Regions from separate parts of the Terasakiella magnetica genome, predicted to be linked through region 1. Evidence: predicted binding sites of a transcription regulator. Region 1 holds the regulator's gene; each other region holds the start of a gene.

Region 1 (10,558 bases):
CCCGGATCATGAAATCAGGTCGCCATTCCCAAGAGTTTTATGAAGCCATGTGGGGCGATTTACATAATAAAGGCATCTGGCGCGGTGAGATTTGGGATAAACGCAAAAGCGGTGAAGAATACCCAAAATGGGTGTCCATCAGTGCCTGTAAAAATGATAGTGGGCGTTTGACCCATTATGTGGCGGTCTTTTCTGATATTACCGATAAGAAAGAAGATGAACATAAGCTTGAACAGCTCGCCCATTTTGATCACTTAACAGGCTTGCCAAACCGCGTTCTTTTCCAAGACAGGCTGCAAACGGCACTGGCACGTTCGCGCCGGGATAAAGAACATATGGCGATTTTGTTTGTTGATCTGGATCGTTTCAAGCAAATCAATGATTCCCTAGGCCATCGTGTTGGTGACCTTCTCCTTGTAGAAGTCTCTAAACGCCTGCTTTATAGCATTCGCGAAATTGATACGGTTGCCCGCCTTTCTGGTGATGAATTTACTGTCATTTTAACTGATATTGCTTCAGTGGATGCGGTGGAGTTGATTGCCTCGCGTATTGTTCAGTCCCTTGGCGCGCCATATTTCTTTGAAGGCCATGAGCTTTTTGTTTCTGCCAGTGTGGGGATTTCGCTTTACCCAATGGATGGGGAAACAACGACTGATCTTTTGCGCAATGCTGATGTTGCTATGTATCATGCCAAGGAAAAAGGGCGTAATAACTATCAATTCTTTGATGTGCGCATGAACGAACATGCACAATCACAATTGTCTATGGCAAATAAGCTGCGCATTGCCTTGAACCGCAATGTTATTCACCCTCATTACCAGCTTAAAGTCGATATTCGTACCGGAAAACCCATTGGTCTTGAGGCCTTAGCCCGTTGGAATGATGAAAATGGCAAGCCCGTCTCACCCGCAAAATTCATCCCCATTGCAGAAGAACATGGCCTAATCGCCCGTGTGGGAAGTTCTATTCTTCAACAGGTCTGCGTGCAGATTAGAATGTGGCAGGATATGAATTTTGAATTTGGCAGTGTGGCCTTTAACCTGTCCGCACAACAGTTTCGTGACCCGAACTTATTATCTGATATTCGTGAAGCCATAGAAGATAACAAGATTGACCCCAAACATCTTGAAGTCGAAGTGACGGAAAATACGATGATGGATGATGTTGAAGATGCCATTCAGATTCTGTCTAACCTGAAAGACATGGGACTTAAAATCTCAATTGATGATTTTGGCACAGGCTATTCCTCTTTGAGCTATTTAAAGCGTTTCCCTGTCGATACGCTTAAAATCGATCGATCCTTTATTAATGAATTAACCCTTGATAGTGATGATGCTGCCATTGTCTCAGCCATTGTTTCCATGGCACAAAAACTCGGGGTGAGTATTGTTGCTGAAGGGGTGGAAAATATTGAGCAGTCACAATATCTCAAAGAAATCGGTTGTTATCATGTGCAGGGCTATCTATATGCTAAACCATGTGCGGGAGGGGAATTACCCCTTGTTTGGGAACATGTCATCCGTGAATTTGCCGAATAAAACGTACTGTCACAAAAGTGTAATATAAAATACATATATTGGGCGTCACCTTAATTCTCATAAAACACACTCAACGAGGTTGATGTGCTTTTTCGCAAAAAAAAGTCGCCTGTTCATAAGAGGGTTGCTGAAACAGTCACTGTGTCAGCAACCGATGATGCCAATGCCATACTTGCTTCACTAGCCGATCCTATTTTGGTTCTGGATAGTCAGCGTGTGGTTAAACATGCCAATCAGGCTGCAATGGACCTGTTTGGGCGGATGCTTGTTGGGCGCAATATCGTGCAATGTATTCGCCAACCCCATGTCATAGATGCCGTTGAGCATGTTTTTAAAACCAAAGAAACATGGGATGGGGAGGTGAAGTTTCCAGCCCCCGTTGAGCGTCATCTTTCCTTACGGGTTACAATGATTGGTGAGCGCGAAGGTGTTTCTATTACTGTGCGCGATACGACACGTGAAAAACGCACAGAAGAAATGCATTCGGACTTTGTTGCCAATGTCAGCCATGAATTGCGCTCCCCCTTATCAGCATTGGTTGGCTTTATTGAAACACTGCAAGGTCCAGCAAATGATGATCCAGAAGCCAGAGAGCGTTTTCTGGGTATTATGATCCAGGAAGCCAATCGTATGGCGCGCTTGATTGATGATCTATTGTCATTATCACGTGTGCAAATTCAAGAGCATGTGGCACCGGAAGAGCCTGTCAATATGACGACGGTGTTAAAAAATGTCGTTGATATCTTATCCCTTAAGGCTGAAAACCGTCAGATGGAGCTCATTTTAAACTGTGAGGCAAGTGATTGCATTATTTCTGGTGATCAGGATCAAATGACACAGGTTTTTCAAAACCTGATTGATAATGCCATTAAATACAGCAAAGTTGGCACGTCTGTTGAAATCAATTGTCGCTATATAGAGCAACTCCCTCACAAAAGCGCACCGGGTGTACAGGTTGCTGTGTGTGACCATGGGGATGGAATTGATGAAGAACATCTACCACGCTTGACCGAGCGTTTTTATCGCATAGATAAAGCGCGCTCACGCACAATGGGTGGCACAGGGCTCGGCCTTGCAATTGTAAAACATATTATTATGCGTCATAGAGGTCGTATTCAGATTGAGAGTAAAGCAGGTGAGGGGTCTTGTTTTACAGTTTTATTGCCGCTTAAAGCTTAAAATAAGCCAGTGTCATCAAAGTGTAACATTGATGTCATAAAAGAGAAGTGAACGAAAACTAGGTTTGCCTCACTTACTGTTAACCGCGCCAAAACGCGGTATCGCTAATTATTCTTTTGGAGAGTTTCAAATGTCATTTAAGAAGACTTTTGCTATCGCAGCGTTTGCTTCTGTTGTTGCTGCTGGTGCTGCTGAAGCACGCGATCAAATCCGTATCGTTGGTTCTTCTACAGTTTACCCATTTGCTACATCTGTTGCAGAAACATTCGGTAAAAGCACAAGCTTTAAAACACCCGTTATCGAATCAACTGGTTCAGGCGGCGGTTTCAAACTGTTCTGTGCTGGTGTTGGTGAAGAACACCCAGACATCACAAATGCTTCTCGCGCTGTAAAATCATCTGAGATTGAACGTTGTGCGAAAAACGGCGTAGATAAAATCACTGAAGTTAAAGTTGGTTATGACGGTATCGTTCTAGCAAACTCTAAAAAAGGTGATCAGCTTAAGATCACGCGTAAGCAAATCTTCCTAGCTCTTGCTAAAGACGTTCCTAACGCTGAAGGTAAATTGGTTCCAAACCCATATAAGAAATGGTCTGAAATCGATTCTTCCCTGCCAGCAACTAAAATCGAAGTGCTTGGCCCACCACCAACATCAGGTACACGCGATGCATTTGCAGAGCTTGCCCTTGAAGGTGGTTGTAAGAAATTCCCAATGATCAAAGCCATGAAAAAAGGCGATGAGAAAATGGGTATCAAAAAAGACAAAAAGAAATATAAAGCCATTTGTCACTCTGTTCGTGAAGACGGCGCCTATATCGATGCCGGCGAAAATGACAACCTGATCATTCAAAAGCTGAACGCAAACCCTAAAGCCTATGGCGTATTTGGTTTCTCTTTCCTTGATCAAAACTCTGACTCAGTTCAAGGCTCAGTTATCGATGGTAAATTGCCAGAGTTTGAGTTGATTGCAAACGGTTCTTACCCTGTTTCACGCCCATTGTTCTTCTATGTGAAAAATGCTCACATCGGTTCTGTACCGGGTATTCTTGAGTATCTTGCTGAGTTCACAGCAGACAAAGCGTGGGGTGACGAAGGTTACTTGACAGACAAAGGCTTGATCCCAATGCCTGTTGAAGAACGCGCTAAATACAAAGCTAACGTTAAAGCACTCGGTGCTGGTAGCTAAAAGACGACTTGTGAGAAAAACGGTGGCTTTTTTTAAGGCTGCCGTTTTTTCATGTTTTTAATTACATTCGGATTGTGAACGCAGCGATATGCAAGCCACGATTTTTACAGTAACGGTCCTCATTCTATCCTTAATTGGATATTATATGGGGCGTTCTCGTGCGGTCTCTTCAGTAGATGGCAACATAAGAGAGTTACATTCCCTGCCCAGACATTACGGCTATTATGTTGGAATGTGGTGCGGGTTACCTGCCTTATTTATTTGTATTGCCTGGCTTCTTTTTGAGCCGCAAATTGTCAATTCCGTTGTGCTCAGCGGTGTTTCATCAATAACACCTGAAACATCAAGCGCAATGGTCGCACGCATTTTAAGCGATATTAAGTTTATTGCTGCCAATGGGTCAGGGGTTTCAAAAGCAACACCTGAGCTTATTGTCGCGGCGGAGCATTATCTCGAATTAAAACAAATTGGTTCAACCGCCCTTGCAATCGCGCTTGTCTCTATTGCCATTATCGGTTTGCTTATCGGTAAAAAATCTGTTGGCGCCAAACTTCAGGCGCGCGATCAGGTTGAACGCGTTATTCGTTATGTATTACTGGCAAGTTCAATTGTCGCTATTTTGACGACAATCGGAATTGTCTCCTCCCTCTTATTTGAAGCTATTCGCTTTTTTGGTAAAATTCCTCTGACCGACTTCCTGTTCGGTGTGGAATGGAGCCCGCAGATCGCCATGCGCAAAGATCAGGTCGCCTCTGAAGGGGCCTTTGGTGCGGTGCCAATTTTTGCAGGGACCATGTTGATCTCCTTTATCGCCATGTGTGTGGCGGTGCCTGTTGGTTTGATGTCAGCTGTGTATATGTCTGAATATGCCTCACCTAAAATTCGTGGCATTGGCAAACCTGTTTTGGAAATCCTTGCCGGTATCCCAACTGTTGTTTATGGCTTCTTTGCTGCCCTTGTGGTCGCACCGACCATTCGAAATATTGGTGAAGGCTGGGGGCTTGAGGTTGCTTCTGAAAGTGCCTTGGCAGCAGGCCTTGTCATGGGCATTATGATTATTCCTTTTGTCTCGTCTCTTTCTGATGATGTGATCCGTGCTGTGCCGCAGTCTTTGCGCGATGGTTCTTACGCCCTTGGTGGGACGAAATCAGAAACGGTTTTACAGGTTGTTTTACCAGCCGCTCTTCCCGGGATTGTTGGCGGCATCATGCTGGCGATTTCGCGTGCGATTGGGGAAACCATGATTGTGGTGATGGCGGCAGGGCTTTCTGCAAACCTTACTGCAAACCCGCTTCATGCGGTGACCACAGCGACTGTGCAAATGGTAACGTTGCTTGTGGGGGACCAAGAGTTTGATAGTCCTAAAACACTGGCGGCCTTTGCATTGGGGCTGGTCCTTTTCTGCGTAACCTTATGTTTAAATGTTATTGCGCTACGCGTTGTTGCAAAGTACCGAGAAAAATATGACTGAGTTAAAAGTATCTATGCAAAAGGCGCATGGACGTTTGAAAAAACGCCATGCAGCCGAAACTCGCTTCAAAATGATGGGTATTGGCGCGCTTGCCTTTGCGTTCCTGTGTGTTTTGATGCTGTTTTCCAGCATTATTTCAAATGGCTACACGGGTTTTCATCAAACCTATATGAAGATCGATGTCATGCTTGATGAGGCAATCATTGATCCAGAGGGATCGCGCAAGGCTGAAACACTTCAGTTTGCCAATTACGCTGGGGTGGTGAAGCAATCTTTGCGCGCTAAATTCCCTGAAGTGAAAAAACGCCGCGATAAACGAAAGCTTTATGGGCTTGTGAGTTCAAGTGCAGGCTATAATTTGCGTGATATGGTTGTTGCAAATCCAAGTCTGATTGGCACAACGCAATCGGTCTGGGTGATGGCTTCTGATGAAGTGGATATGCTGATCAAAGATGTGTTTGACCGCACACAAGATGAAAGCACACGCCCGATTACAGATAAAGAAATTGCATGGGTTGAAGTGTATGAAAAAGAAGGTGCTGTTGAAAAGCGTTTTAACACCAACTTCTTTGCAGCAGGGGACTCACGCGAGCCTGAACAAGCCGGTATACGCGGTGCTTTGGTCGGTTCTGCCTTGACCATGCTGGTTACATTGGCCTTGTCTTTCCCATTAGGTGTAATGGCGGCGATCTATCTTGAAGAGTTTGCCCCGAAAAACAAATTCACCTATCTGGTTGAAGTCAATATCAACAATTTAGCAGCAGTGCCTTCCATCGTGTTTGGTTTGCTCGGCCTTGCAATTTTCTTGAATGTGTTTGGTATGCCGCGCTCAGCCCCGGTTGCAGGGGGTGTGGTTTTAGCCCTGATGACATTGCCGACAATTATTATTGCGTCACGTGCTGCACTAAAATCAATCCCGCCGTCCATTATGGAAGCTGCCATTGGCGTTGGGGCTTCAAAAATGCAGGCTGTTTTTCACCATCAGCTTCCCCTTGCACTGCCGGGTATCTTAACAGGTACAATCATCGGTATGGCGCAAGCCCTTGGTGAGACAGCGCCTTTACTTATGATTGGTATGGTTGCCTTTATCGCAGACGTACCGGGAACACCTTTTGATCCAGCGACCGTTCTTCCCGTTCAAGTCTATCTATGGGCCGATAGCCCAGAGAGAGCCTTTGTTGAGAAAACATCTGCTGCTATTATGGTCTTACTGGCATTCCTCATCACAATGAATGCTTTAGCCGTTCTTCTGCGTAAAAAGCTGGAACGACGTTGGTAAAAATGGAAACGAAAGCTATGAAACCAATGACAAAAGAAAATGCTGTCGAAATTGAAAATAAGATCAATGCCAGTAATGGAACCACATCTCAAGGTGTGAACTCCGTTGAACTTTCACCAGAAGATGTGAAAATCTCAGCACGTGATGTGCGTGTGAAATATGGTCAAAAAGAAGCTTTATTTGGCATCAATCTTGATATGCCTAAAGGTAAAGTGACTTCCTTTATCGGGCCATCCGGTTGTGGTAAATCGACTTTCTTGCGCTGTCTTAACCGTATGAATGACACCATTGATACCTGCTCGGTCACGGGTGAGATCATGGTTGATGATATGAACATCTTATCTAATCAAGTGGATACGGTTCTTCTTCGCGCCAAGATCGGCATGGTTTTCCAAAAGCCAAACCCGTTTCCAAAATCCATTTATGACAACGTGGCTTATGGCCCGCGCTTACATGGGATTGGCTCTTCTAAAGAAGAGATGGATGAAATCGTAGAAACAAGCCTTGAAAAGGTTGGCCTTTTAAAAGAAGTCAAAGATCGCCTGTTAGAGCCGGGCACAGGGCTTTCTGGGGGGCAGCAGCAACGTTTATGTATTGCACGCGCCATTGCGGTTGATCCTGAAATCTTGCTAATGGATGAGCCATGTTCGGCCCTTGATCCTATTGCCACAGCAAGGATTGAGGAGCTGATTGATGAGCTGCGTGGATCATACACCATCGTGATTGTAACCCACTCCATGCAACAAGCCGCACGTGTTTCTCAACATACCGCATTTTTCCACCTTGGAAACCTCGTTGAATATGGCGAGACAGAACAAATCTTTACGTCACCCATTGATGAGCGCACTAAGGGCTACATCACAGGCCGTTTCGGGTAAAAAATTATGAATACGACAGATCATACAGTTAAATCCTACGATAACGAACTTACTCATCTTGATAACGCCATTGCGCGTATGGGCGGGTTATCTGAAGCCTTGTTAGGCCGTGCCAGTGAGGCATTGGTCAAGCGTGACACCACATTGGCAGGTAATGTCATCCATGACGACTTGAAAATTGACGAGTTGGAAATGGAAATTAACACCGAAGTCACGCGCATCTTGGCTTTGCGCCAGCCTATGGCAGATGATTTGCGCATGGTGATTTCAGCGCTTAAGACATCGTCTGACCTTGAACGTATTGGTGATCTATCCAAAAATATTGCCAAACGTACCATTACACTTTCCAGTGCTGCGCCAATTGGTGCGGTTCATACCATTGCGCGTATGGCCTCACTGGTACAGTCCATGGTTCATAATGTGCTGGATGCCTACCTTGAGCGTGATGAGCGCAAGGCCCTTGATATTCGGGCACAAGATGAAGTTGTTGATCAGCTTCACACCAGCCTGTTTCGTGAATTGCTCACATACATGATGGAAGACCCGCGCAACATTACGCCCTGTACCCATTTGCTGTTTATTGCCAAAAATGTGGAACGTGCAGGCGACCATGCCACCAATATTGCAGAAAATGTACATTTCTTGGTGACAGGCGTTCACCCCGAAGATGATCGCCCAAAAGATGATGAGACAAGTTTTACTGGACTGGAAGAAGAGTAAACGATCATGGATCCCTTGGTTTTAATCGTTGAAGATGAACCGCCGTTGGCTGAACTTGTTCGATATAATATCGAAAAACAAGGCTTTCGCGCCCTTTGTGTGGCTGATGGTGAAGAAGCCATGTTGCTGGTGGAAGAAGAAGAACCCGATCTGATTATTCTGGATTGGATGCTTCCGGGCTTAAGCGGGATTGAAGTTTGCCGCCGCCTGCGCGAACGCAAAGAGACAAAACCCCTTCCCATCATTATGCTGACCGCACGGGGTGAAGAAAGCGATCGTATCCGTGGGTTAGATAATGGAGCTGATGACTATATCGTAAAACCGTTTTCTCCCAATGAGTTGGTGGCGCGCGCCAAGGCTGTCTTAAGACGTGCGAGCCCGACATTGACAGACGATAAGCTGACTTATGAAGATATCCTGATGGATCTGTCTGAGCATAAAGTCATGCGAGAGACAACATCAATCCATTTAGGGCCGACTGAATACCGCCTTCTTCGTGTGTTGATGGAACGCCCAGGCCGTGTATTTTCGCGCGAGCAACTGCTTGATAAAGTATGGGGACGCGACATTCATGTGGAAGTGCGCACGGTTGATGTTCATATCCGGCGTTTGCGCAAAGCCTTAAGCATTGATGACAAACCAGACTTTATCCGCACGGTGCGCGCAGCAGGTTATTCGTTAGACTCTAGCGTTTAAACTATGCCATAGTCTGCAAAACCGTGCAGATAAGGCGATGAAGATGAACTTCCGTGATACATTACAGGCCTTATGCGTGGTGATTATCTGGGGGTTCAACTTTGCTGCTATTAAGGTGTCAGTTACATCCGTTCCACCCCTGACGCTAACGATTATACGTTTTGCTATAACAGCACTCCTTCTCCTGCCCTTTTTCAGGTTAAGTCTTGATCAAATCAAGAAGACCATACCCATTGCGCTTGTTTTGGGTGTGGGCCATTTTGGCTTGTTCTTTGTTGGCTTTCAAGGCGCAGATGCGGCAACCGTAGCCTTGTTGTTACAGCTTGGTGTGCCGTTTAGCTCTATCCTCGCGGCTGTTTTCTTTGCAGATAAGCTGGGCTGGAAACGCAGTATAGGCATGTCGCTTGCTTTTTGCGGGGCAGCCTTTTTAGCAGGTGAGCCCCAAGGCGGTACCGTTATTTCAATCATTTGCGTGATTGCCTGTGCCTTTAGCTGGGCTTGGGCAAATATCCTGATTAAAAAAGCCAATGATATCCCACCCCTTGCCATTATGGGCTGGATGAGCCTTTTTGCCATTCCGGTTTTGCTCATGATGTCCTACATGTGGGAAAGCAACCAGATTGAAGCAATTACAGATGCACCAATACATATCTGGTTGTTGTTAAGCTATACGATCTTGGCCTCTTCCGTTCTTGCTTATCATTTATGGTACAGTCTTATTAAAAGGCTTGATGTTAATCAGGTCGTGCCCTTTACCTTGCTTGCCCCCATGATTGGGGTGGGGGCCGGTGTATTTATTTTGGGTGAAGAATTTACGCTCTATAAAATGGCTGGTGGCATCCTTACATTAACAGGGGTAGCCATTATTCAATTTAGGCAGATCAAAAAGGCAAAACAGGCATGAGTGATTTCATTCAGGAAAATGAAGCTATCTTGCGTTTAAGTGTCTTTATGGGTCTGTTTGTACTTTTTGCTGTGGGGGAAGCTTTATTCCCACGCCTTAAAAGAAAATATAACCGAACGCAAAGATGGTTTGCAAACCTGAGCCTGATGGCCTGTGGCGGTTTAATCGTTCGTATATTCTTGCCCTTTGTACCTGTGGCTGTTGCTTATTATGTACAGGAACAAGGCGGCAGCCTTATTTCGTTAAATACCGGGCAGGGGCCTTATCTAATTTTCCTTGGCATTATCCTTCTCGATCTCTGTATCTATTTTCAGCATGTGGTCATGCATAAAGTGCCGATCCTTTGGCGCCTACACAAAGTGCATCACACTGATCTTGATTTTGATGTGACGACGGGGTTGCGTTTTCACCCCGCAGAAATCGTTCTTTCACTTTTATATAAAATAGCCTTGGTTGTTGTATTTGGGATTGATCCTTTAGCTGTGATTATCTTTGAGATGTCCTTGAACGCAATGGCCATGTTTAATCATGCGAACCTGAAGCTACCTTTAGGGTTTGATCGGATGCTTAGGCTTGTTTTTGTCACACCGGATATGCACCGTGTGCATCATTCCCAAATCAAGTGTGAGACAGATAGCAATTATGGCTTTTGCGTCAGTTTTTGGGATCGTTTGTTTAAAACATACCGTGACCAACCTTCAAAGGGC
Region 2 (10,558 bases), on a different contig from region 1:
CCGCCCCAATGACAATGGCCATATCGCGAAAGACCACCATGATCACCAACCATAAGGGAATAAGCTCTTGCACCCCAAGGACAACAAACACGCTCACCAGCAAGAGTTTATCCGCAATCGGGTCTAAAAAGGCACCTATTTGGGTACGCGCTTTTAAAATTTTTGCCAGATAGCCATCAACACCATCGCTGATACCTGCGGCAATAAACAGCCAGAAGGCGGCCTGTAACTCATGGGAAATAATCAACCACACCATAAATGGCACCGCCATTACGCGCGCGATGGTGATCATATTGGGAATATTCAGCCAAAACTGCTGACTCACGAACGGCTACCCTCACCCAGATTAACCAGTGACCAGCTTTCACCCGTGACGGTTAAATCCAGATCGACTTGACGAAGTGAGCCGATGAGCTGGTCCAACTTGCCAATAAAATGTAAGTTAAGCTGTACGGCATCGCGTGATAATAACGCCAGTTCAATGCGGCGTACCACAGCGACCTTGCCCAAACGCTCTTTCACGCTCAGCCATTCTTTCAAATTACCAATGGTCAAATTAACCGGCAGCACATCCACCACGCCAAACTGCAACAGGTTATCGCGCTTCCAACTTTCTTGTAAGTAATCCGAAACGTCCATCGCCACGCGTTTGAGGAAATCTTCAGATGTTTCCCCTTCTTTTGCGCCAAGGCCCAGCAAAGTTGTGCGCCCTGCATATTTAGAACCCACGCGGTTAATCACCAGATCCACATTATTGGGCTGATTTTCAAGATCACGCCCGGTCACGACCAGTTGGGTAACCGTTGCGCTGTTGACCCCGTAACGATTTGCCATATTGGACAAGGCGCTCTCATCCACACTGGCTGCCTGTTGTACAGAAAGTCCCGAGATATCAGCCAAGTCCCCCAAGGGCAAAGCAATGGGCACAAGACCGTTTTGTGTACCGACCTTACTCCAAGCCGCACGCCATGGGTTTGGTTCATCCCATAAGGTGATCTGTGATCCATTTTCAAACAAAGGCAGGACCAGCACAGGCTTGCTTATGGTTTCCGCAAAAGCAATACCGCGCGATTTAAGCAAACGGCGGATCGCATCAGGTTTGAAATGATAGCTATAAGTCGCAAGATAACGCACAGAGGATGATTTCTCACCACTGATAGAAAAATCACGGATATATTGCGCCCTGTCTTTTGGCTCCACCCATGGCAAAAGATCGCGATCATCGCGCATGGTTAATCGTTTAAGCAAAATATCAAAGGCACGGCCTTGGCCTTCGCGCATGGCTTTTTTGCGCGCTTGGGTCACAGATTTTGCCGTCACATCCACATAAACCCCTTTTACCTCAAATACATCTACTGCATTCACCGCATTAGGTGAAAGAAAAAGAGCCGCAAAAAGTAAGGTCATAAAACCGAACATGCGCAAGTGAAGAATCATGGAAAGCCTCATGCATTAAAATGTCTTGAGACAGTTTTGCCCTGTTTTTCAACCAGATGCAAGAAAATGGCAATTCTTTAGGATTCTGTAACAATTTTTTTACAAAGTCGCCCTTGACTACCGCACTGCACAATGGCAATATCGCAGTGCAATAAAAACAAAAACATACCGCTAGAAGCATACTGCCACATTTAAAAGGAGTCATTTCCATGAAAATGAGCGTAAGCCCAAAAGAAATCGCAGAACATCTTATTGATGAATACGGCCATTCAAAGGCTGTAGAAAAATATCAATATCACCTAAACCGTTGCCACGATCAGGAAACAACGTCCGTTTGGCAAAATATCGGGACTGCAATTGAAAGCATGAAGCCGCTGGAGCAATGTGCCTAAAAGAAAAACGTCTAAAAACGTTTTCTTCATTGCAAACTGGGCTCAATTCAGTATGTTCATCGGCGTTCAACATCGTGTATGTTGGACGCCGTTTTCATATCAGATATAGATGAAGGTTGGGTCATGGCAGATCAAAAAGGTCTCACCTACAAAGATGCAGGCGTCGATATTGATGCCGGGAACGATTTGGTCGATGAGATCAAACCACTCGCAAAGTCCACAAAACGCCCCGGCGTGATGGATGGCCTTGGTGGTTTTGGTGCTTTCTTTGACCTGCGCGCAGCAGGATATCAAGACCCAATCCTTGTGTCAGGCACAGATGGTGTCGGCACCAAACTTAAAGTCGCCATTTTGGCAGACAAGCACGACACGGTGGGAATCGACCTTGTCGCCATGTGCGTAAACGACCTTGTTGTCCAAGGTGCTGAACCACTTCTTTTCCTTGATTACTACGCCACAGGCAAACTTGATGTTTCTGCTGGTCGCGATATCATCAAAGGTATCGCTGAAGGTTGCACGCAAGCGGGCAGCGCATTGATCGGTGGGGAAACCGCTGAAATGCCGGGCATGTATAGCGAAGGTGATTATGATTTGGCTGGTTTCTGTGTTGGCGCGGTTGAGCGCGGACAAGAACTGACAGGTGCCAATGTTAAAGAAGGCGATGTTGTTTTGGGCTTGGCCTCAAACGGCCTTCATTCCAACGGTTTTTCTTTGGTACGCCGCGTTGTTGAGGCCGCTGGCCTTGATTATAGCGCACCTGCCCCGTTTGATAGCTCGCGCAGCTTGGCAGAAGCCCTGCTTGATCCCACAAAAATTTATGTCAAAAGCACATTGGCTGCCATTAAAGCAGGCGGCGTGAACGCTCTTGCGCACATTACAGGCGGTGGTCTTGTGGAAAATATTCCACGCGTCTTGCCAGACGGCCTTGGTGTTGACCTTGATGGTTCTGCCTGGAAACTTCCAGCAGTCTTTTCTTGGTTGGCAGAAGCTGGCGGCATTGCCAATAGCGAACTTGCACGTACCTTTAACTGCGGTATCGGCATGTGCGTGATTGTTGATGCAGACAAAGTTGATGCGTTGACAAAAATCCTTGAAGATGGTGGCGAAACCGTAACCAACCTTGGCTCTGTTGTAAAACGCAGCGAAGGTGAACTGGTTGAAATTTCAGGTATTGAGACATGGCAAAGCTAAGAGTCGCTGTTCTCATCTCTGGTGGTGGCAGTAACCTTCAGGCCCTGATTGACATGTGCACAGCTGAAGATTCCCCAGCAGAGATCATTCGCGTGATTTCTAATGTGGATAATGCCTACGGGCTTGAGCGTGCCAAACAGGCCGGGATCAAGACAACGGTTGTGGACCATAAAAAATATAATGGTCGTGAACCGTTTGAAGACGCCCTGCATCAGGTTCTTGATAGCGATAAAATCCAGATGGTCTGTCTGGCAGGCTTTATGCGTCTGCTAACTGATAGTTTTGTGCATAAGTGGCGTGATCGCTTAATCAACATCCACCCTGCCCTGTTGCCGTCCTTTAAAGGGCTACACACGCACGAGCGCGCTATTGAAGCGGGCGTTAAGTTCCATGGCGCAACAGTGCATTATGTGCGCCCTGCCATGGATGAAGGCCCGATTATCGTACAAGCGGCTGTGCCTGTGCTGTCTTCAGACAGTCCAGATGACCTTGGTGCACGCGTGTTGGAACAAGAACATAAAATCTACCCACTGGCCCTAAAACTCATTGCTGAGCGTAAGGTGCGTGTATCTGGGGAGAAGGTTCTTTATAACGGTGTTGCAACCCTGCCTGAAAGCTTTATGAACCCGATTGGGTAACTCATTCAGTTTTTAAAAAACAGTTACAAAAAAAGCCATCTTGATTAATTTCAAGATGGCTTTTTTAATATGTTATCTCACAAGTCTCACGGCAAAAGCATGCCACGGATTGTGAAGTAAATGATCGCAGCCAACAGGCCTGAAAGCGGTACAGTAATCACCCATGCCGCCACAATTTTTAAGACAGCTGAGCGTTTCACCAATTCCTTCTTATATTCTTTGGCAAGGCTCTTGCGTTCTTTCTTGGTAACGGTTGGGGCTTCTCTGTTCTTTTTCAAGTCTTTCAACATGAAGCCTTTTTCTTCAAAGCTTGCTGTTTCAAACTTATCAAGGAAAGCGGCAACTTCGGCTTCATCTTTACCTTCATGGTGGGATTTAATTTCCACAACCATATTGCCGTAATTAGATTTAATGGCTTCGCGCAAGAAACCAATCCCGAAGATCGCCCCAATGGCAATGTGAGTTGAACTGACAGGCAAGCCCAATTGGCTGGCGATAATCACCGTAATGGCAGCTGCCATGGCAATACAAAAGGCACGCGCCTGATCCAGCTCGGTAATTTCAGAGCCTACTGTGCGGATCAGTTTCGGACCAAAGAGGGCAAGACCTACGGAAATACCCAAGGCACCAATGACCATCACCCACAATGGGATAGAGGCTTTTGCCGCCATGGCCCCATGTGAAATCACATCATAGATCGCTGCCAGTGGCCCAACCGCATTTGCCACATCGTTTGCACCATGGGCAAAGCTTAAGAGGGCTGCTGAACAAATCAGCGGAATGACAAACAGTTTATTGACTGAGGCTTTGTTGGACTCAAGACCTTCTGCAGCCTTAGCAATCAGCGGGCGCACAATCAGGTAAATCAAGAAAGCAATAACAAAACCACCACCAAGGGCCGTGATGAAATCCAGCTTAAAGAGCTTTTTTAAGCCTTTCATGATCAAATATGTCGTGAAAGCCCATGCCATCGCACCAATTAAAAGCGGGACGATTTTCTTCGCCGATTCAATCATATCGGTCTTATAGGTAATGGTTCGCTTAATCGTATATAAGAAACAGGCGGCAATCACCCCGCCTAACACTGGTGAGATCACCCAGCTTGCGGCGATTTGACCAACCTTTGTCCAGTTTGCAATGTCCCAGCCTGCTGCAGCAACGCCTGCGCCCAATACGCCCCCAACAATGGAGTGTGTGGTCGAGACAGGCATGCCCAAGGCTGTTGCCAGATTGAGCCAGACAGCACCTGCCAGCAAAGCCGCCATCATCAACCAGACAAAGACGTTAGGGTCGGTAATGGCAGAAGGATCGATAATCCCTTTGCGAATGGTCCCCACCACATCGCCCCCGGCAATGATCGCACCTGATGATTCAAAAACAGCCGCAATGATAATCGCGCCCGTTAAGGTCATGGTTTTTGACCCAACAGCCGGGCCAACATTATTGGCAACATCATTGGCACCAATATTCAAGGCCATATAGCCACCGATGACGGCTGCTGAGATCAGCAAAAAGCTACCCGGCATTTTTGTGCCGACATAAATGATAATCGCAACGAGAAACAAAGCTGCACTGCCCAGACGTACTAATTCACGACGGTTGACATATTGCGCTTGTTCGATTTTCTGAAAATTACTGAGATCCATGCCTGTTCCCTCTAGGAATTCAGTGTGACGGCCTCTAAAGCCGTTAACAAATTTTGCAGAAATGTTATATTTTGATTAAGGTTTTATTACAACACAAACCGCATAAAAATCAGGCAGAAAAAAAGGTACCGTTTTATGGGCACCTTTTTTTATTTTTTGTCTTTATTATCAGATACCTAGCCTTCTGCCTTGGCTTCGTCACGTAACTCAACGCGGCGAATTTTGCCAGAAATTGTCTTTGGCAAGGCTTCTCTGAACTCAATCTCGCGTGGATATTTGTAAGGTGCGGTTAGATTCTTTACAAAATCCTGAATCTCTTTTTCAAGGGTTTTTGAGCCTTCATAGCCCGCACTTAAGGTCACATATGCCTTTACGATCTCACCACGTACTGGATCAGGTTTGCCCACAACTGCCGATTCTGCAATGGCAGGATGCTCAATCAAAGCGCTTTCCACCTCAAACGGGCTGATGCGATATCCGGCTGAGCCAATAATATCGTCAGACCGGCCCACAAACCAGATGTAGCCATCTTTATCACGCGTTGCCGTATCACCCGTGTAATACCAACCGTTTTTAAAACATTTGGCATTGGCGGCTTCATCCTTGAAATAGCCCGTAAACAGGCCAAGGGGGTGTTGCTGTGTCATTTTAACAGCGATATGACCAACAGTGTCGATCTCAACAATCTCACCGTCTTCATCAACCACATCAACCGTTAGGCCGGGGACGGGTTTACCCATTGAGCCTGGGCGCACTTCCATACCCTTATAGTTGGCAACGATATTAACGGTTTCTGTCTGACCATAGCCATCATAAACATCACAGCCTGTGGCCTCTTTCCATGTGCGCATCACTTCAGGGTTCAACGGTTCACCCGCACCAATACAATGGTTTAAGCTCTCCAGCTTATATGGCGAAAGGTCCATTTGGGCAAAGACACGATAAACCGTTGGCGGTGCGCAGAAACAATTCACGCCAAAACGCTCAATCAGCTTAAGGTGAATATCCGCATCAAATTTCGGGTCCCCATCATAAAGCAAAATAGTTGCGCCCATAAGCATGGGTGGGAACAACATACCCCAAGCCGCTTTTGCCCAGCCCGTATCGGTCAGCGTCCAGTGGATATCGCCATCTTTAAGCCCCATCCAGTATTGACCGGTAATTTTATGGGCCAGACCATAGGAATAATCACGCGGGACCATTTTTGGCAATGACGTTGTGCCGGATGTGAAATAGATCAACATCAGGTCATCCGCCCCTGTTGGCTCACATTCAGCGCGCTCTAGCTCATCTGAGTTTTCAGCGCAAAGCGTTTCAAAATTCACCCAACCCTCGCGCTCTCCTCCAATGATAATGAGGTGTTCCAGCGTTGGGCATTTCTCTTTAATTTCTTCAATTTTAGAGGCATGTTCGGCTGTAACAATGGCAAGCTTGGCACCCGCGCGATTAATGCGATATTCCAGATCATGGGCAGTGAGCAGGTTGGTGCCGGGCATGGAAACCACACCAACTTTCATAGAGCCGACCAACACTTCATACCAAGCAGGCAGACGTGCAATCACCACACAGGCAAAATCACCCTTTTTACAGCCAAGCTTTTTCAAGCCATTGGCAAAACGGTTGGCCTTGGCATTAAGATGGGCATAAGTATGTTCTTCAACAGTCTCACAATCACGGCTGACCGCAATGTAAGCCACCTTTTCAGGCGTTTCCTTGGCACGTTTTTCCACCAAATCGAATGCAAAGTTATAATCTGCTGGAATTTCCAGATCAAAACCATCACGCATTGCCTGATACACATCACTCATGACAAACTCACTCCCTATTGTCGTCTATTTTTGTTATAGCGAGTGTAACGCGTGATTAGTGTTTGGTGTTGTTAAAAATTGTAAATTTATTTTTCACCGAAATGGCGTAAATTTATAAGAAGGAGACGAGATGAAAGGCCCCAATAAAACCTATATTGTCCAGCTTCCAAAAGACGCAGACTTTAAAGAAATCAGAACTCAAACCTATTTTAAAGGCGGCGTCCTGCAAATTGCCCATCAAAAGAACAGTCAAGCCGGATACCGTGCCTATAAGCTCACCGCGCCTGAGGATGTCCTTTTATGGTTTAAAGATAAATATGAAAAAGGCTCTTAACTACAAGAGCCACAGCAAGAGGAACCACCAGAGGCAAGATCAACAAAACTATGCCTGAAACTCCCCTCTTTAAGAGGGCCTTTTACTAACAAAAATGCTGCATCTTCAATCTGCGCTTGGGCAGGACAATTAAAAATCTCATGAACAACACTTCCATCAGCCTGCTGGCCTAACTCGATATCGGCTTCAACAGCAGCAATTTGGTTATCACCAGCAAGGGAAAAATAAAAACTCGTCATGAGAGAAACTCCAAATAAATAAGATTGCCCTTCCTTAACAACCTCAAACGATCCAACATATGACGTTGGTCAAATCTGTGAGCCTCCCACAAAAAAAGACCCGTCAGGTCATCCCAACGGGTCTTTTTAAATTCTGTATGCACGCAATCTTTGCGCTAACAAATCCTAAGAGGATTGATTAGCCAACGATCTCACATGCAGAGAAGAAGTAAGCGATTTCTTCAGCAGCCGTTTCAGGAGCGTCAGAACCGTGTACTGAGTTCTCTTGAACGTCGACAGCGAAATCTTTACGGATTGTGCCTTCGTCAGCATTTGCAGGGTTTGTTGCGCCCATGATCTCACGGTTAGCAAGGATAGCGTTTTCGCCTTCCAAAACCTGAACAACAACCGGCTCAGACATCATGTATTCAACCAGCTCACCAAAGAAAGAACGCTCTTTATGTACAGCGTAGAAGCCTTCAGCTTGTGCTTGGGACAGTTTGATGCGTTTAGAAGCAACAACGCGCAGGCCTTTTTCTTCAAAGCGTGCGATGATTTGACCTGTCAAGTTACGACGAGTTGCGTCCGGCTTGATGATGGACAGTGTACGTTCGATAGCCATACTAGGGAAACCCCTTTATCTATATAAATCTCTGTTAAGCCGCAACGCTCATGCCTTGCGACAAAGTGGGCGCCTTATACAGTGTCGAAAAAGATTTTGCAACTGCACAAATCAGGAAATTGAACTTTCCTGATGATTTGCACAAAAATTATGCTATTTAGGCGTCATGTTACATATAAATGATCTGACATACCGCATTGGCGGGCGCCTCTTGTTTGACCAAGCAACCGTAGTTGTTCCGGCGGGTCACAAGGTGGGATTAGTGGGCAAAAACGGCACAGGCAAGTCCACATTGTTTAAACTCATCATGGATGAGATTTCTCCTAATGATGGCGGCCTTTCTGTGCAAAAGCGCGCCCGTGTGGGCCGAGTCGCCCAAGAAGCCCCCACAGGAACGGACAGTTTATTAGAAACAGTCCTTAAAGCAGATACCGAGCGTGAAAGCCTGCTGGCAGAAGTCGAAACCTGCCAAGACCCCAACCGTATTGGTGAAATTCACGCCCGTCTAAGCGATATTGATGCCCATAGTGCGCCAGCACGCGCCGCCACCATCTTACAAGGCCTTGGCTTTGACCATGACGCCCAAATGCGCCCGTGCAGTGATTTTTCAGGGGGCTGGCAAATGCGCGTGGCTTTGGCGGCTGCCCTTTTTGCCAAGCCTGACCTATTATTGCTGGATGAGCCAACCAACCACCTCGACCTTGAAGCCGTCATGTGGCTGGAAGATTATCTAAAACGCTATCAAGGCACCATCTTGGTCATCAGCCACGAACGTACCCTTCTTAATAATGTGGTGGATGAGATCGTCCATCTGGAACATTGCAAGCTCAACCGTTATGGCGGTAATTACGATGTGTTTGAAAAAACACGGCGTGAAAAGCTTGCCCTCCAAGCCAAAGCCCAATCCAAACAATTGGCCCAACGCAAACATTTGCAAAGTTTTGTCGATCGTTTCCGTGCCAAGGCAACCAAAGCCAAACAGGCCCAAAGCCGCCTTAAGATGCTGGAACGTATGGAGCCCATCGCCTCGGTCATGGAAGAAAAGACCTATTCTTTTGATTTCCCCGACCCTGAACCGCTATCTTCCCCGCTTTTGGCCATGGAAGACACCACCGTTGGCTATGAAACCGATAAGCCGATCTTAAAAAGCCTATCCTTGCGCATTGATATGGATGACCGCATTGCCCTGCTTGGGGCCAATGGGAACGGTAAATCCACCCTTGTGAAGCTGCTGGCGTCTCGCCTTAAGCCACTTGATGGCATGGTGCGCAAATCATCCAAGTTGAAAGTCGGCTATTTTGCCCAGCATCAAACCGATGAGCTCAATGTACAAAAAACACCTTTTGACCATATGGCCCAGCTTATGCCCGGTGCTATTGAGTCAAAAGTACGTGCGCAGCTTGGTCGTTTTGGTTTTGAAGGTGAGCGCGCTGACAGTAAAATTGAAAAGCTCTCCGGTGGGGAAAAAGCCCGTCTGCTCTTTGCATTGATGAGCTATGAAGCCCCCCACATCATGTTTTTAGATGAGCCGACCAACCACCTAGATGTGGATAGCCGCGAAGCTTTGGTCCAAGCCATTAACAATTATGATGGTGCTGTGGTGATTGTGTCACACGACCCTCACCTACTGGAACTGACCTGTGATCGCCTATGGATCGTTGAAAAAGGCGACTGCAAAGCCTTTGACGGTGATTTAAATGAATATAAACGCCAATTGATTGAAAGCCGCAAAGGCGAAAAGAAATCAACAAGCAACCAAGACAGCACCATAAACCAGAAAAAAGCCAACCGCCAAGACCGTGCTGCCCAACGCGCCGCCCAAGCCCCTTTGCGCAAAAAAGCCAAGGCCGCTGAAAAGCGCGTGGAACAATTAACAGTGGAAAAAGAGAAAATAGAAACCAAACTGGCAGACCCGAAAATTTATGAGGGCCCCAGTGAAAAACTACAAGAAATCCAAATCAAACTGGGTGATGTTTCCAATCAACTTGAAGAAGCCGAAATGGAATGGCTAGAGCTTGCTGAAGCCTTGGAATCAACTTAAAATTATTCTAAGATAAAAGAAATTTAATATAATAAAGTCATTACTAACAGCAGCTTACTATCTTCTTCTTAAAAGATACGTAAAAATACTTATTTCAATTTAAATAAAAATTTATATAAAATCCCACATCTTTTGAGGATGATTAGTTCCCTCAGGAGTTCAATCATTCATTTCTATGATATAAATTCAGGGATAAGTATAAATGAAAATGAAATCAAAATTGCTTACCAC
Region 3 (10,558 bases), 470 kb from region 1:
AAAAGGTTTTTTCTCTGATCTGCGCCATGCCACCATCAAGGCTTATGCAGGTGTTATCTCCCTTTTATTGATCAATGAGCTTCAAACTCTAAACACCTTTAAAGGTGCGGTTCAAACTGCGCGTGAATTCAGCCGCTTTCGCGATGAGGAAACGGGTAATCACCTAGAGCGCATGTCCAGATACGCCCGCCTGATTGCACGCGACCTTGCGCCAAAACATTATAAAGAAGATGACTGGGTGGAATATGTTTTCCAGTTCTCCCCCCTTCACGATGTGGGCAAAGTCGCTGTGCCTGATGATATTTTACTTAAGCCCGGCAAACTGAGCCCTGAAGAATTTGAGCATATGAAAGATCATGTCACAAAGGGCGTTGAAATCATCACGATGATGAACAACGAGTTTGGCCTGAACTCGCTCAACTTTTTTGAGACCCTTTATAATATCGTGGCTTATCATCATGAATGCCTTAATGGCAAAGGCTACCCCTATGGGCTTGAAGGTGAAGAAATCCCTATAGAAGCCCGCATTTGTACTGTGGCAGATGTTTTTGATGCGCTCACCAGCCGACGCCCATACAAAAATGCATGGACAAACGAAGACGCCTTTGAGTATTTGCAAAGCCAAGCTGGCAAGCAATTAGACCCGGACTGTGTCACTTCCCTCATCAGCCATAGCGAGCGGATTAAATCCATTCAGGCTGAATTTGTTGAAGACTATATGGGCTGAGCTTTTTCTTCGCAAATGCACCCAAAATGCTGCGCAGCATTGTGCGCAACATAAAGGCATCTTTTTGACAAAAGCCTGAAATTTTAAAACCTGTAATCCCTTCTATTGCAACAATTCTTGCTATTTTTAGGACAGGCCAACTTACCTATTGAATTCTGGTAATTCATCCCCTGATACTTACATAATAAGAAAACGAAATTACAGGGACGAGCCATGAATATTCAACGCGATGTAACTTTGTCGGATAAATACGCCTTAGAATGCGGACAAGCCTATATGACAGGCACCCAAGCCCTTGTGCGCCTGCCTATGTTGCAACGACAACGCGATGAACTTAAAGGGCTCAACACGGCCTGTTTTATCTCTGGCTATCGCGGCTCTCCCCTTGGCAATTTGGATCGTGAGCTTTGGAAGGCCAAAGAATTTGTTGCCGCCCAACATATTAAGTTCGAGCCCGGCATTAATGAAGAAATGGGCGCCACCTCTGTTTGGGGCTCTCAACAGGTTGGCCTGTTTGAAGGTGCACTTTATGACGGTGTCTATGGCATGTGGTATGGCAAAACACCGGGCATTGATCGCTCCGGTGATGTGTTTAAACATGCCAACTATGCGGGCACCTCGCCCAATGGTGGGGTCTTGGCACTGGCTGGGGATGACCATAACTGTAAATCCTCCACCATTCCGTGCCAGTCCGAATATGCCTTTATGGATGCGCAAATCCCTGTGCTCAACCCGTCTAATGTGCAGGAATTTTTAGATTACGGCGTTCTGGGTTGGGAAATGTCGCGCTTTTCCGGCTGCTGGGTGGCCATGAAAACCATCTCAGAAACCGTCGATGCCTCAGCCTCGGTCTATATAGACCCAAACCGTATCCAAACGCTCTATCCTGATTTTGATTTCCCAAACGATGGCGTTCATATCCGCTGGCCTGACAAACCGCTTGAACAAGAATATCGCCTGCAAAAATATAAGCTCTATGCCGCCCTTGCCTTTGCGCGCGCCAATAAGCTTGATAAAGTCATGATCGATAGCGACAAAGCGCGTTTAGGCATTGTTACATCCGGTAAATCCTATCAAGATGTACTCCAAGCCCTTGAAGATTTAGGCATTGATCAAGACCGCGCCAGCACACTTGGCGTGCGCCTTTATAAAGTCGCCATGCCGTGGCCGCTAGAACCTGAAGGCATTAAAGAATTCACCAAAGGCTTAGATGAAATCCTTGTGGTGGAAGAAAAACGCGCGGTTATTGAAAACCAGCTTAAAGAGCAACTTTATAACTGGAATGAAAAAGACCGCCCGCGCGTGATTGGTAAATTTGATGAAGACGGCGATTGGATTTTACCCAGTGCCAATGAACTTTCCCCTGCGCGCATTGCCCGCGTGATTGCCGCGCGCATCAAAAAATATTTCACCGATGACGCCATTGAAGAACGTCTGGCTTGGTTAGATGCCAAAGAAGAAGAACTGGCAAAACCACGGCGCACCACACACCGTATGCCGACCTTTTGTTCTGGCTGTCCCCATAACACCTCAACCAAACTGCCTGAGGGCTCACGCGCACTGGCAGGCATTGGGTGCCATTATATGGCCACATGGGTGCGTGCAGAACAGACCCAAACTTTCACCCAGATGGGCGGCGAAGGCGTGCCTTGGGTCGGGCAAAGCCATTTCACCAAAGAAAACCACGTTTTTGCAAACCTTGGTGATGGCACCTATTATCATTCCGGCATTCTTGCCATTCGCCAAGCTTTGGGCGCAAATGTTAATATCACCTATAAAATCCTCTTTAATGCTGCGGTTGCCATGACAGGGGGACAACCTGTTGATGGGCCACTTACAGTCCAAGGCCTCACCAAACAGCTTAATGGTGAGGGGGTAAAACGTATTGCCATTGTGTCAAATGAGCCAAACAAATATCCAAGCCGCATGGAGTTTGCCCCTGATGTGAGCTTTCATCACCGCGATGACATGGATGAAGTCCAGCGCGACCTGCGCAACTGGCCCGGTGTCTCCGTCCTGATTTATGACCAACATTGTGCGACCGAGCTTCGCCGCATGCGAAAACGCGGCAAAGCACCTGTGCCTGCACGTCGCCTCTTTATCAATGATGCGGTCTGTGAGGGCTGTGGTGATTGCGGGGTTGCCTCAAACTGTGTGTCCATTACCCCAAAAGAAACGGTCTTGGGACGCAAACGTAAAATTGACCAATCCACCTGCAATATGGATTATTCCTGCGTCAACGGTTTTTGCCCGAGTTTTGTTTCCGTTCATGGGGCAAATTTGCGCAAAAAAGAAGGCCATACCCAAGCTGACGATTTTGCCACAACCCACCTGCCCGCCCCGATACTACCCGCAACGAACGAGACCTATTCTATTGTTGTCACAGGTATTGGCGGCACGGGCGTTGTCACCATCGGTGCACTTCTTGGCATGGCTGCCCATATGGAAAATAAAGGAGTTTCCGTTTTAGATATGACAGGCTTGGCGCAAAAAAATGGCTCAGTCATCTCCCACATCCGTTTGGCAGATAGCCCTGAAGATATCTATTCGGTTAAAATCCCCGCAGGCGAGGCTGATCTCATGCTCGGCTGTGATCTGGTGACTTCTGCCAGTTTTGATGCTTTGGCAAAATTAAAATCAGGAAAATCAAAAGCCATCATTAATGACCATAAGGTCATGACACCGGACTTTGCCTGTAACCGTGATGCCCCCTTCCCGCTTAATGGGATGAAGCAATCTATTGCCGAGGCTGTTGATAAAGCACATAGCTGGTTCTTTGATGCCAGCCAGCTTGCCTCAAAACTATTGGGGGATTCTATTGGCTCAAACATGTTTGTAGTCGGCTATGCCTTCCAGCTGGGCCTTATCCCCATCTCTGAAGGTTCCCTACTTAAAGCGATTGAGCTAAATGGCGTACGGGTTGACTTTAACCAACGTGCCTTTGTTTTGGGACGTTGGGCAGCACATGATATGGATAAGCTTTCAGAGCTGATTGAAGATGAAAAACCACAGTTCATTCAACAAGACCTTGAAGCCCTGATCAAACATCGCATTTCCCATCTGACAGACTATCAAGATGCTGATTATGCTGAACGCTACAGTCATATGGTCTCGCGCGTTTATCGCGCTGAACAGGAACTCGGCACAGGCTCACAAGAACTGACAAAATCCGTTGCCCATGTGTTAGCAAAGCTCATGGCCTATAAGGATGAATATGAGGTTGCGCGCCTCTATAGCTCCCCTGAATTTAAGAAAAAACTTTCAGAACAATTTGAAGGCAAGTTCAAGATCAGCTTCCATCTTTCCCCGCCCCTGCTTGCAGACCGTGATCAAAGAACAGGCCTCCCCCTTAAAAAGGAATATGGCCCATGGGTACTTTCTGTCTTTAAGTTTCTCGCCAAATTCAAAGGATTGCGCGGTGGGAAATACGATATATTTGCCAAAACAGCCGAGCGTAAAATGGAACGCGCGCTGATCTCTGAATATATGGGAACGCTGGAAGAAATCTGTCAAAACCTGAAAGACTATAATCTTGATATCGCCACCCAAATTGCTGACCTTCCCCGTGAAATTCGCGGATTTGGTCATATTAAGGAACAGGCGGTTCATAAGGTTAAGGCACAGGAGAAGAAACTTCTAAAAGAGTTTAAAGCCGCCAGACCTTCTGATCTGGCCGCTCAATAACCCCTAAAGCACATACCATAACAGGGCTGGCAAAGCCGCAAAGCCCATGAAGGTAGACACAATCACAAGGCCAGCGACTTCTTCAGGCCGCTGGTCATAAAGCTGTGCAAAAAGATAACAAAAGACAGCGGCGGGCATTGCGCATTCTAAAATAACCACACCGGCTGCTGGCCCGCTTAAGCCCATCAGTGCCACAAGTGCCACACCAACCCCAAAGCCCATACCAAGGCGCAAGACCGATAACCAGACAGCGGTTTTAAGGCTACCCATTTTCAAGCTTGCCAGCGATACACCCAAGGTAAAGAGCATTAAGGGAATGGTTAGATCACCAATTAATTTTGTGGTGTTAAATAACCAAACGGGTACTTCCAGATCACTGAATAAAAAGAGTGAGGCCAAAAGCGTTGCCGGAATGATCGGCATTTTTAAAATTGATTTTGGTGAAAAGCTACCCGAGACAAAAGCCACACCGATGGTCATTTGTAAAACCACATAGACGGTGAAAAAGGCAATCGCCAGCGCCAAGCCTTCCTGCCCAAATGCCAACAAGCATAAAGGCAAGCCCACATTCCCCACATTGGGCCATGTGAGTGCTTGTAAAAAAGCCCGTTGGGGTAATTTGAAAATAGCTAAAGCCACCGCCCCAATCACCGCAAAAGCAAGGTTTGCCCAAAGGGCGGCTAATCCCATATTCCACAGGTGAGAAGTATCTAACTCCACCTTTGCCAAGGCGTAAAACACCAGACACGGCGTGCCAAAATAGGTCACAATCGTTGTGACCATGGGCGTGTCAAACGCACGCCCACTTTTAGACCACCCATAGCCGATCCCCACACAAACGAAGACCGGCACCAGAATTGAGAAAATATCACCAAACATTGGCTTAGCTTATGGTCGCAATGCGCAAGATATTGGTTGCGCCCGGCGTACCAAACGGAACACCTGCGGTGACAACAAGACTGTCCCCACGCTCACCAATTTTCTCTGCCTTGGCAACCTTTCTCGCCCCTTTGACCATCTCTGCAAAATCTTCAGCATCCGCAGAAACCGCAGCCACAACACCCCAGACAAGGGCGAGTTTGCGCGCGGTTTCAACCTTTGGCGTCAGACCCAGAATTCTGGTTTCAGGACGCTCACGTGCCACACGGTATGATGTGGAGCCCGTCGTTGTATAAGTCACGATGGCTGCGGCCTTAATCGTGCTGGCAACTTGACGTGCTGCTGCACTAATCGCGTCAGCTTCAGTTTCTTCAGGTTCAGTACGATCAGACTCACGAATGCGTTGATAAAGCGTGTCACCTTCCACGCGTTGAATGATCCGGTCCATAATCTCAACCGTTTCAATAGGATAATCCCCCGCAGCGGTCTCTGCAGAGAGCATCACCGCATCAGAACCATCATAAACAGCCGTTGCCACATCAGAGGCTTCTGCACGTGTGGGCGCAGGTGCACTCACCATGGAGTCAAGCATTTGGGTTGCCACAATCACAGGCTTACCTAATTTGCGCGCTGTCGTGATTATGCGTTTTTGCAAAATCGGCACATCTTCTGGCGGCAGCTCAACACCCAGATCGCCACGTGCAACCATGACCGCATCTGTGAGTTCCATAATTTCATCAAGATCATCAATGGCAGAGGGTTTTTCAAGCTTGGCAACAATAGAAGCTTTTTTCCCGATGATTTTGCGCGCTTCGCGAATATCATCAGCTTTTTGCACAAAAGAAAGCGCAACCCAATCAACACCTAACTGCAAACCATAGCGCAAATCCGTCATGTCTTTTTCTGTTAGCGCTGAAAGCGGCAAAACCGCATCAGGGACATTTACGCCTTTGCGATCACTTAAAACGCCATCAACCATAACTTCGGTTTCAGCAAAGTCTTCACCGCATTCCAAAACCTTTAAACGCATTTTGCCATCATCAAGCAACAAGGTCATGCCCGGTTTCAAAACAGCAAAAATTTCAGGATGGAGCAAAGGCGCGCGCGTTACATCACCCGGCGTTTCGTCAAGATCAAGGCGAAAACGTCTTCCCATCCCCAACAAGGCACTGCCATCACGAAAAGTCCCAAGGCGCAATTTCGGGCCTTGCAAATCCATCATAATGCCGATGGGGCTGTTCAATTCTTTTTCCACATTACGGATCGCATCATAGCGATCTTTGTGATCTTCGTGGGAACCATGGGAGAAGTTCAGGCGGAAAACGTCAGCGCCGGCCTTAAACAACTGTTCGATACGCACGCGGGTTGAGCTAGACGGACCCAGCGTTGCGATGATTTTTGCATTTCGTGATCTTTTCATACCTTAAGAATAACGAGATGTGTTTAGATTTCCACAATATTTTCGTGCTAGTATAAGAAACTGGTCGAAATTTCATGTGGATGTCATAATTAGTGCAATGTTTGAATCCTTACAAAAAATACTTCTGAACAAAGCTTTAGATAAACCTGCCCAGAAAAAAGGCAAAAAAAACTCTAAAGCAGCAGATGAAAAAATCTCTAAAAAAATCGCGCCACCCGTGGATGATGATCTGCGATCAGAGTCCGGTTTTGCCTTGGATGATGCCATTGAAAAGCTGGAAAACAGCGGTGAAAAAATGGATGACCTGTTGGATGCAAATGAAGACCTGCTCAGACAAGTCAAATTAGAAGCTGCCAAGAAAATGACACCAGAGCGCCGTGCCTTAATCGAATCAGCTATGAAAGTGCGCGCAACAAAAGCTAAAATACTCGAAGACCTTGATGATGAAACCCGTGCACGTTTGTACCTCACCGCCTTGCGCGCCTTTACAGGCAAACAATAATTATAAATCACGCGGCTTGAAAAAACGCTTTAACACACCGCTTGCCCGCCCGATTTTTGACCAATTATCCACATCAAAGCTAAGATGGGCACAGGCTGCGGTGGGAAACTTCAGGCTCATCTCATAGAGATCATCCTCGCCCCCTTTCCCACATACATAATCCGCCAGCTGTTCCATCCCCGGATTATGTCCAATCACCATCACCACATCAGCCTTGCCTTCTACATTCTGGATCATATCAAGCATGCTCATGTCGCTGGCATGATAAAGCTCACGGCTCAGTTTAATTTCAAAAGAATGGGCATACACATCCAATAAAGGCTTGAGTGTCTGGCGTGTACGCATGGCTGTTGAACATAAAATCACATCGGGCAATTCCATTTTCTCACTAAGAAAACGCGACATTTTAGAAGCCGCTTTAAGCCCTCGTGCATTTAAGGGGCGGTCAAAATCAGATAAAGACGGGTCTGCCCAGCTTGATTTTGCATGTCTAAGCAACAATAAATGCTTCATATGACACCTTCCCCAAATGATATTTTTGAATATAATAGAAGACCATCATAAAAGTTTCATCTTTTTCGTCTACACCGCACCTAAACATTTCCCTCTGACATAGCTATAGACTATATATTCTATGTCTTAACGCGCGCGTTACCTACTATGGAGGCAAGATCAAATGACAGCACAAGTACAACCACAAAAGAAAGCAACGGTCCCAACAATTGCGATAGACTCGCCTGAGCGTTTTATCAACCGCGAACTTTCTTGGCTGTCGTTTAACACACGTGTGCTTGATGAGGCCGACAATATCAACCATCCTTTGCTGGAACGTTTGCGCTTTCTGTCTATTTCAGCAGCTAACCTTGATGAATTTTATATGGTGCGTGTTGCAGGCCTTAACGGTCAGGTCCATGCTGGTGTAAAATCACTCAGCTATGATGGGCTCACACCCCCGCAACAGCTAGAACAAATCCATGAAGGCGCTAACAAACTGGTGCGCGGGCAACAAGAACGTTATCGCGCCTTGCGCGCCCTTCTTTTAAAAGAAGGCATCAAAGTCCTTAAATGTGAAGACATTCAAAAGCGTGATATCCCCTGGCTTGATGAACATTTCATCCAGCAGATTTTCCCGTCCCTCACACCGCTTGCGATTGATCCGGCCCACCCGTTTCCGTTCATTCCAAACCTTGGCCTTGCCATGATGTTTGGCCTTGAATCCACGATTGATCAACAGCCCTTAAAAGCACTGGTGCCCCTGCCACAAATGCTACCGCGTTTTGTGCGCCTGCCTGATTATGGCAAGACCATCCGCTTTATGCCCATTGAAGAAGTCATTCGCCTGTTCCTTGATCGACTGTTCCCCAATTACACGGTTGTGTCTTCCTGTTTGTTCAAAATCATTCGTGATAGCGAAATGGAAATCGATGAAGAAGCCGAAGATTTGGTACGTACCTTTGAAACGGCCTTAAAACGCCGCCGCCGTGGGTCTGTCATTCGCCTGTCCATTGATGCAGAAATGCCTGAAGAGCTTCGCGATCTGGTTATTGAAGAACTTGATGTTGATAAGAGCGTCTGTTTTGTTCTTGATGGGCTGCTTGGTCTTGCCGACATTAAAGAACTGATCTGTGATGAGCGCCCAGACCTGCAATTCAAGCCCTATAACGTGCGTTTCCCTGAACGTATCCGCGATTTTGGCGGGGATTGTTTTGCCGCCATTCGCAAAAAAGATTTTGTGGTTCACCACCCTTATGAAAGCTTTGATGCGGTTGTTCAGTTTGTTTTACAAGCCGCACGTGACCCTGAAGTTGTTGCCATTAAGCAAACGCTTTATCGCACATCCAACAACTCCCCCATTGTAAAAGCCTTGGTCGAAGCAGCTGAAGCTGGCAAATCCGTCACGGCTATGGTTGAGCTTAAAGCACGTTTTGATGAAGAAGCCAACATCCGCTGGGCACGTGATTTAGAGCGTGCTGGCGCGCAAGTGGTTTATGGTTTTGTTGATAAGAAAACCCATGCCAAGATTAATTTGGTTGTGCGCCGCGAAGGTAAAAAACTGCGCTCGTACGTTCACTTGGGCACAGGTAACTATCACCCGATTACAGCCAAGATTTATACCGACCTTTCCTTCTTCTCGTGCGATCCAGCCCTGTGTCAGGATGCGACCAAGCTGTTTAACTATATGACAGGTTATGCAGAACCGGAAAAAATGGATAAGGTGGAATATTCGCCACTGACATTGCGCGACACGGTTTTAGATGGCATTAAAAATGAAATTAAAAATGCCAAAGCTAAAAAGCCTGCTCATGTCTGGGCAAAGATGAATTCGGTTGTAGACCCTAAAATCATTGATGCCCTTTATGAAGCCTCACAAGCAGGCGTTCAGGTTGATTTAATCATCCGTGGTATTTGTTGTTTGCGCCCCGGTGTGCCGGGCCTGTCAGAAAACATCCGCGTTAAATCAATCGTTGGGCGCTTTTTAGAACATTCGCGCATCGTATGTTTTGGCAATGGGGGCAAACTGCCCAATACCAAAGCCAAGATTTTCATTTCCTCTGCAGATTGGATGCCCCGCAACCTTGATCGCCGTGTAGAAACCCTTATTCCTATTGAAACCGACACGGTGCATCGCCAAATCCTAGACCAGATCATGGTTGCAAACCTAAAGGATGAGGCTCAAAGCTGGGTGCTTAAGGCCGATGGTTCCTTTGATCGTGTCTCAACTGATGAAGATGCGTTTTCTTGTCATACCTACTTCATGACAAACCCGAGCCTGTCTGGACGTGGCTCTGCCTTAAAGAAAAAAGGTACAAGCCTGAAAAAACTAATGTTGGACTAAAACCATATGATGCACAGTATTGGATCCTCAGCTAAAGGCAAGCTCACCGCAATCGTTGATATCGGGTCCAATACCATTCGTCTTGTTGTCTTTCATGGTCCAGCGCGCATCCCCTTGCCCGTTTTTAACGAGAAGGTTCAATGCCGTTTAGGTTTAGGCATTGATGAAACCGGCCTGTTAAACCCCAAAGGGGTTGAGCTTGCCTATGAAAGCCTCAATCGCTTTATGAAACTGGTTGAAGTGATGGAAGTGGACCATGTCAGTTTACTGGCAACCGCTGCTGTGCGCGAAGCCCGTGATGGCCCTGACTTTGTAGCCCAGATCAAACAACGTTTTGATGCCGATGTGCGCGTAATCAGCGGTGAAGAAGAAGCCAAGCTGTCAGCCTATGGCGTCTTAAGTGGCCTACCCGCAGCCGATGGCTTACTTGGTGATATGGGGGGGGCGAGCTTTGATCTGGTCGGGCTGGATCAAGGGACCTTTTCCCAACATGACACCACCCCACTTGGT

What was found. The regulator PhoB, encoded in region 1, activates phosphate uptake and scavenging genes when phosphate is short. The targets are predictions, from matches to a motif close to TNTCATAAAACTGTCA.
Region 2: a site for PhoB is predicted at 5,380-5,395, ahead of MTBPR1_RS14015 (inorganic phosphate transporter). Genes of this name have one in related genera too.
Region 3: a site for PhoB is predicted at 7,769-7,784, ahead of MTBPR1_RS02985 (RNA degradosome polyphosphate kinase). Genes of this name have one in related genera too.

The regions. Positions count from the first base shown of each region.
Region 1 is NZ_FLYE01000001.1:219,089-229,646, forward strand. Features, by position in the region: gene MTBPR1_RS00655 (sensor domain-containing protein) at 1-1,538, shown strand, start outside; gene MTBPR1_RS00660 (ATP-binding protein) at 1,623-2,717, shown strand; gene MTBPR1_RS00665 (PstS family phosphate ABC transporter substrate-binding protein) at 2,848-3,903, shown strand; gene pstC (phosphate ABC transporter permease subunit PstC) at 3,992-5,374, shown strand; gene pstA (phosphate ABC transporter permease PstA) at 5,367-6,653, shown strand; gene pstB (phosphate ABC transporter ATP-binding protein PstB) at 6,680-7,531, shown strand; gene phoU (phosphate signaling complex protein PhoU) at 7,538-8,251, shown strand; gene phoB (phosphate regulon transcriptional regulator PhoB) at 8,258-8,947, shown strand; gene MTBPR1_RS00695 (DMT family transporter) at 8,991-9,851, shown strand; gene MTBPR1_RS00700 (sterol desaturase family protein) at 9,848-10,558, shown strand, end outside.
Region 2 is NZ_FLYE01000045.1:130,089-140,646, reverse strand. Features, by position in the region: gene MTBPR1_RS14040 (CDP-alcohol phosphatidyltransferase family protein) at 1-325, opposite strand, end outside; gene MTBPR1_RS14035 (DUF2066 domain-containing protein) at 322-1,437, opposite strand; gene MTBPR1_RS14030 (hypothetical protein) at 1,647-1,829, shown strand; gene purM (phosphoribosylformylglycinamidine cyclo-ligase) at 1,953-3,020, shown strand; gene purN (phosphoribosylglycinamide formyltransferase) at 3,008-3,658, shown strand; gene MTBPR1_RS14015 (inorganic phosphate transporter) at 3,745-5,304, opposite strand; gene MTBPR1_RS14010 (acetate--CoA ligase) at 5,481-7,112, opposite strand; gene MTBPR1_RS14005 (hypothetical protein) at 7,243-7,446, shown strand; gene MTBPR1_RS14000 (hypothetical protein) at 7,443-7,685, opposite strand; gene ndk (nucleoside-diphosphate kinase) at 7,864-8,286, opposite strand; gene MTBPR1_RS13990 (ABC-F family ATP-binding cassette domain-containing protein) at 8,453-10,327, shown strand; gene MTBPR1_RS13985 (ethylbenzene dehydrogenase-related protein) at 10,530-10,558, shown strand, end outside.
Region 3 is NZ_FLYE01000001.1:687,354-697,911, forward strand. Features, by position in the region: gene MTBPR1_RS02955 (HD domain-containing phosphohydrolase) at 1-727, shown strand, start outside; gene MTBPR1_RS02960 (indolepyruvate ferredoxin oxidoreductase family protein) at 941-4,411, shown strand; gene MTBPR1_RS02965 (AEC family transporter) at 4,415-5,290, opposite strand; gene pyk (pyruvate kinase) at 5,295-6,710, opposite strand; gene MTBPR1_RS02975 (hypothetical protein) at 6,808-7,212, shown strand; gene MTBPR1_RS02980 (SixA phosphatase family protein) at 7,213-7,725, opposite strand; gene MTBPR1_RS02985 (RNA degradosome polyphosphate kinase) at 7,889-10,048, shown strand; gene MTBPR1_RS02990 (Ppx/GppA family phosphatase) at 10,055-10,558, shown strand, end outside.